Regions from separate parts of the Anaerobacillus sp. genome, predicted to be linked through region 2. Evidence: riboswitches for the same ligand, from Rfam matches in the RefSeq annotation. Region 2 holds a riboswitch; each other region holds the start of a gene.

Region 1 (2,186 bases), on a different contig from region 2:
TCCTTCGATCATGACTTGAACATCATGCTTCCAAGCGATATCCGTCAATTCCCCCAAGGTTTTCAGCTCAGCAAATTGCGCTTCATCATTAGCATCAGCAATTGAGCCTGGTCTTAAGCCATCCCCAAGAGAAACAGCTATATCATACTCTTTTAATAGTTTACAAATCTCTTCAAAATGTGTGTAAAGAAAATTTTCTTGATGATGTGCTAAACACCATTGCGCTAATATGGAGCCACCACGTGAGACGATTCCGGTCATTCGATTTATCGTCATCGGAATATAGCGAAGTAGTACCCCGGCATGGATTGTAAAATAATCTACTCCTTGTTCAGCCTGCTCAATTAACGTGTCACGATACACTTCCCATGTTAAGTCTTCAGCAATCCCATTCACCTTTTCAAGAGCTTGATAGATTGGCACTGTCCCAACAGGAACTGGTGAATTACGCACAATCCATTCTCTTGTCGTATGAATATTTTTGCCAGTCGACAAATCCATAATCGTATCTGTGCCCCATCTTGTTGCCCACGTCATTTTTTCAACTTCTTCTTCAATTGAAGATGTTACCGCGGAATTTCCAATATTAGCATTAATTTTCACATGAAAATTACGACCAATAATCATTGGCTCACTTTCTGGATGGTTAATATTATTCGGAATAATCGCACGTCCACGAGCAATTTCCTCACGTACAAATTCAGGATCCATATTTTCACGAATCGCTACAAACTCCATTTCTGGTGTAATGATCCCTTTTTTTGCGTAATGCATTTGCGTGACGCATTTCCCTGCTTTGGCACGGAGTGGTTTGCTTACTCTGTTTGGAAACCACTCGAGATTAGCACGGGGATCATCGTTTTTATAACCATTATCTTCTGGTTTAATTTCTCTACCTTCGTATTCTTCTACATCTCCACGTTCTGAAATCCAGTTTGCCCTAATTTTCGGTAGGCCCTTTCGAACATCAACTTCATAACCCGCATCTGTATACGGGCCACTAGTATCATATACTCGTACAGGCGCATTTTCGCTACTGCCTGCAATCCCTGTTGTTGGCGTTAACTCAATCTCTCGCATTGGGATTTGAATATCCTTCCGAGACCCCTGAACATAAACCTTCCTACTAGCTGCAAACTGTGACTTTAACTCAATCGACATTTCTTTTTGCATTGACAATGTAACTTCCTCCTCAAATCGAATTTGCGACTGAAGATACAGCAAATAACGGGAAACTATCCTTTCTACATAAAAAATCGGGCTCTGTTTAACAGAACCCGACTCGTAGTAGATAGAAGAAAAATCAAAGAAAGAGACAAAAATGCCACCCTCTTGTATTTTACTACTTCCCTCCGCTGGTATCATCCAGATCAGGTTCCAAGGGTCAAAGAATGCATTCTTTTCTCAGTCCGGCAATTTGGACTCCCCTAGTAGACTTTTCTCTATTATCATAACGTATAATTTTAATAAATAGTACCATTAATTTCTAATTAAGGTTTTTTTTGATAAATAATTCACTTATACCAAGGCTTTGAAGCGTCAAAAATTTTAGTTAGCGTTGTTTTAAATAAAGAATGGGACAACAAGTGGCGCTACTATCGCTGTGAAAATTGCCGCTAAGCCCATCGCCACTCCTGCAACAGCGCCTTGAAGCTCCCCTTCAGTAGCCGCTTGCGCCGTTCCTTGACCATGAGAGATTGTCCCTAGGGCTAACCCTCTTGAAAGAGGGTGATTAATGTTCGTCAAATTCATTAACCATGGTCCAATCATTGTGCCAAGAATTCCAGTTGCCACAACAAAGGCAGCTGTTAAAGCTGGATCACCACCAATAATAGAAGCAATCTCCACAGCTACAGGTACCGTTACTGACTTTACACTGACAGATGCTAAAATTTCATTAGAAAGAGTTAGCAGTTTTGCTAACAATACTGCTCCAACGATCGTCGACATTGTTCCTAAGATGATCCCAACTAACGCAGGTCCACTATGTTTTTTTATAATCATTCGATTTTTATATAATGGAACAGCTAAAGCAACTGTAGCTGGACCTAATAAAAACGTCATAATATCCTTGGCAACTGTGTAATCCTCGAATGTCAGACCAAACGTAACTAAAATAGTCATGATAATAGCTGTACTGAAAAATACAGGTGTTGTAAAAGGCGACGGATAACGCTTCCCTACTA
Region 2 (2,186 bases):
TTGGCAATGGCTATTTTTAGTTAATGTACCAACCGGACTTTTAGGTATTTTAATTGGTTGGAAGTACTTAAAGAATACGAATAGAGTAAAAGGGATTACTTTTGATAAGTGGGGCTTCGTGGCGGTTACCGTTGGTGTTGGGGCAATACTATACGCTCTAGGGAGAGTCTCAGCATTAGAACATCTAGTTCAACCAGCTAATCTAGCATTAATTTTTATTGGGATAATATCGCTATATCTTTTTGTGAAAATTGAACAACGGATTGAACAACCTTTGCTAGATTTAACGATTTTTAAAAATAAGGCTTATACCTATAGTGTTTGGATTTCAATCTCGACATCGTTAGCACTATTTGGAGGGATATTTCTTATTCCATTATTAGTTCAACATGTTTATGGTCTAGGACCAATCGTAACGGGATTAATTTTCCTACCTGCAGCACTTTTTACAGGTATTTTTATGACAGTTGGTGGTAGACTTCTAGATCGTAATGGTCCTCAGCTAGTTGTTACCTCCGGATTATTAATAACTGCAATTTTTACTATGCTCTTAGGGTTTATAACGATGGAAACATCTTTAATTTTGATTTTCGTCTTTATGGCAATGCGTGGGATTGGTCAAGGCTTTTCAACAATGCCTGCAACAACGGCGGGAATGAATGCGATACCTGAGAAGTTCATTTCAAGGGGTTCCGCGATGAATAATGTCCTAAGGCAAATTAGCTCGGCTTTAGGCATCGTCTTTATCTCGGTTTTCTATGAGGTTCGTAAAGTACAAGTTTTTCCTAATGTAGGGTCAATGGAAGAAGCTAGCTTACAAGCAATTAATGAGGGTTTCTTACTGTTAGGAGTTATTGCTCTTTTGACTGTGCCTTTTGGCTGGCTGTTAGGTAAAGCTAGTGAAGAACAAGAAAGTAAAAAAATATTATCTGCTTAGAAGACGAAAAAATAAATTTACAGAGCTATTTAGTATTAACTAATTAGTAATCTATGTTATGATGAAAAAAAGAATATGTTTCACAGCTACGGGAGCCTAGAAGACTAGGCTGAGAAGATGACTAATCTGTCACAGACCGTGTACCTGATCTGGATCATGCCAGCGGAGGGAAGACTGTTTTGTATTGAATTATCTTTACATGTCTTTAAGGCCGCATCGAGTATGATGTGGTCTTTTTTGTACATTCAACTGTTGAGAGAAAAATCTAGGTCGTTTGCTAGTATTCATTTAAAACAATCCTTAGGAGGAGAAACAATGACAAAAGATTTATTAACTATTGGTGGCGTAGAGTTAAATAGCCGACTATTAATTGGAACAGGAAAGTTTAATAACGATGCTTTAATTCCAGAAGTAATTGCTTCTTCACAATCGCAAGTCATCACTGTAGCCATGCGTCGTGTTGATTTTAATACGAACCAAGAAAATATTATGAAGTACATCCCAAAAGAAATGATCTTGCTACCAAATACTTCAGGAGCAAGAACAGCAGAGGAAGCGGTTCGTATTGCTAGACTTGCAAGAGCAGCCGGGATGGGGAATTGGATTAAAATAGAGGTTATCTCTGATCAAAAATATTTACTTCCTGATAATTATGAAACGATTAAAGCAACAGAAATTTTAGCTAATGAAGGCTTTATTGTTTTGCCTTATATGAGCCCAGATTTAATGGTCGCTAAAAAGCTAGAAGAAGTAGGGGCAGCAGCAGTTATGCCACTAGGAGCGCCTATTGGTACAAATCGTGGCTTGAAGACAAAAGAGTTAATTCAAATCTTAATTGAAGAATGTGAAAAGCCAGTAATTGTTGATGCTGGAATCGGGAAACCATCTCAGGCTTGTGAAGCTATGGAAATGGGAGCAGACGCTGTTTTAGTGAATACGGCAATTGCAACCGCTGGTGATCCAGTAGCGATGGGAGAAGCGTTTAAGGCAGCTGTTCAAGCTGGTCGAACAGCTTATTTATCAGGCGTAGGCACAGTGGCGAAACAAGCAAGAGCATCATCACCACTAACAGGTTTCTTACAAATTTAAATTTAAGCAGAGTTGTGATAGTAACAAAAAATAATCAGGGTCTCTATAAACCCTTAACAAGAAGGGAGCTTTCTCATGAGTTTTTACGATGAATACGAAAAGCTAAAGGAATTACCTTTTGAAACTATTTTCAAAAATTTTACGGAAGTAGATGTAAGAA
Region 3 (2,186 bases), on a different contig from region 2:
TGCGTGAGTAGCTATAGACTGAGTTGCTGTCTCACCCATATGATCAACCACCGCCAACAAATTGGACAATTTCAATTTTCATTCCTTCAGATAGCTTTGTTTGGGTTCGTTGTTCAATCTCTATAATTGAACCATCTACTTCTGTAACAACAAGGTTTTCATCTAATTTAAAATGGTTTACGACATCTGCTAAAGTTTCAAGTTCTAGTTCAGTCTCTTCACCGTTAATCACTATAATCACTTAACACTCATCCTTTCTTCTATTTTTTTTATGAATAATTGACAAGCTTTTGTTACATTCTCATTACCAACAATTTCACTGATCGCACAAATTCTAGTTGCCCCCGCATTTAGTACTTGATCAACATTGTGAAGTTTAATTCCCCCAATTGCTACGAATGGTATTTTAATTTCTTTTACTACTTCCTCGATATATTTAGTTGTTACAGGATCAACAACATCGACTTTACTTTTAGTTGGAAAAATTGGCCCGACTCCAATATAGTCAGCACCGTTCACCTCTGCCTCACGTGCTTCTTCAATTTTGTGAGTTGAAATACCGATAATTTTATTTCCCCCTAGAATTTTACGTGCCTCAAGCAGTGGCAAATCATCTTGTCCGATATGAATTCCATCTGCATCTACTGCAAGTGCCACATCAATATGGTCATTTATGATTAAAGGAATATTGTATTTTTCAGTTAAACCTTTTAGTAGCTTTGCCTTTTCAAGAACTTCTTTTTTACTACTATTTTTATCTCGAAGTTGAATAATATCAACACCACCGATGATGGCTTCTTCCATGACTTGAACTAACTCTCTACCTTTGTGAAATTCTTCTCCTGTAATTGCATATAACTTAAAATCTCGCATTTGGTTACCTCCATAAAATGTTATTGAACCAGGTGAAACAAATTCTAACCGAAAAAAAACCGTACCCGCTGTTAGAAAGACGGATTACGGCTAGTAAGTAGCATAAGATCGGCGACTTTCCTACGCTGGTGTAACCCAGATCAGGTTCAAGGGTAAAAGGATAACCTTTTTCTCAGCCAAGAAGTTGGCACCCCTAGTCTTTACTAAAGTTTAAAGATGTCGAGTGGAAAAATTAAGAGCTAGACCTAACTCGATAATTTAATTATGACAGAAAATAAGTTAATTTCAATCCTTTTGCTTACCAATATAGTAGTGAATGAATTTCTCTGTTATTTATATCAATAATATTTTCTAGTTGATAACCAAACAAAAGCCAACGGCCGTCAGGAGAAAGTTTGATTGGATAATTAGTATCTATAGAGATAATCTCCTTCGTTATACCAGTCTCAATTTGAAAAGAAACTATTTTGTAGCCATCTGGGTAATCAAAAACATCACCACTTGTATTTGGCTTAATTAGATAAAATGTTCTGCTAGGTGTATGAAAATCGTGATTCGGTATCCACCATTGCCCAGAGTATGTATTTAAAATCGGAACTTGAAGATTTTCAAGCTCCTTTTTTGACTCTGAGTGATAAAAAAGATAGTTCGACTTTTGAAGTGTAGAATCAGCAGTTGAAATCGTTAAGAAAAAATCACGATAGCCAAAAAAGGCAATGACATCATCTGCTATTTTCATTTCACGATCTGTCCTTTTATTATACGAAAACAAAGGGGCATAGTAGCTAAGTGAAAACGAGTCCCATTTCAAATATGCCATTTCTTCCTCTGCAATCCATTGTAAATAATAGTAATCAAAATCAAAATTTGTTAAGCTTTTTGAACGAAGATTAAAGTTTAACATCTTCATTGAATAATCTTCCTGTAAAACAGCAATGACCAATTCATTTTCCTTATAAGGATTCCAATATAGGTGAAATTCATCGCCAATCCCCTCTAGTTTATGAAGGACCTCACCAGTTTTGTTAATAAAATATAGCTCTTTTTGACCGTTAATAGTGGCTACTTCAATAGTAAAGATTGAGTTATCAGGATTAGCCTCCAAATGTAAGATTGGTTCATTTATTTGAAAAAATACTTCTTCCTCGCCTGTCAAAATATCAAACTTATAAATATAAGAAATTCCACTTTCATCACTCAAATATAAAATCGTATCTTGATCAAACCATTCATTTACCGTTACAAAACTATACATATTGACTCCGATCGTTTGTAACTGTTCTGGTTTTGTTAATAGTAGTGGGACACCCGAT

Evidence for each region. A riboswitch is a leader RNA that binds a small molecule or an ion and turns the genes downstream of it on or off. The one in region 2 is predicted to bind thiamine pyrophosphate.
Region 1: linked by a shared signal. The riboswitch ahead of thiC (phosphomethylpyrimidine synthase ThiC) and the one ahead of ACK4M9_RS21715 (thiazole synthase) in region 2 are both predicted to bind thiamine pyrophosphate.
Region 3: linked by a shared signal. The riboswitch ahead of thiE (thiamine phosphate synthase) and the one ahead of ACK4M9_RS21715 (thiazole synthase) in region 2 are both predicted to bind thiamine pyrophosphate.

What each region holds. Positions count from the first base shown of each region.
Region 1 covers NZ_JBKBWN010000007.1:120,862-123,047, reverse strand. The annotation lists gene thiC (phosphomethylpyrimidine synthase ThiC) at 1-1,173, opposite strand, end outside; TPP riboswitch at 1,331-1,439, opposite strand; gene ACK4M9_RS11770 (LrgB family protein) at 1,564-2,186, opposite strand, start outside.
Region 2 covers NZ_JBKBWN010000030.1:8,816-11,001, reverse strand. The annotation lists gene ACK4M9_RS21720 (MDR family MFS transporter) at 1-937, shown strand, start outside; TPP riboswitch at 1,016-1,126, shown strand; gene ACK4M9_RS21715 (thiazole synthase) at 1,253-2,026, shown strand; gene thiH (2-iminoacetate synthase ThiH) at 2,102-2,186, shown strand, end outside.
Region 3 covers NZ_JBKBWN010000006.1:123,835-126,020, forward strand. The annotation lists gene thiS (sulfur carrier protein ThiS) at 44-241, opposite strand; gene thiE (thiamine phosphate synthase) at 238-873, opposite strand; TPP riboswitch at 974-1,078, opposite strand; gene ACK4M9_RS10435 (YqgU-like beta propeller domain-containing protein) at 1,172-2,186, opposite strand, start outside.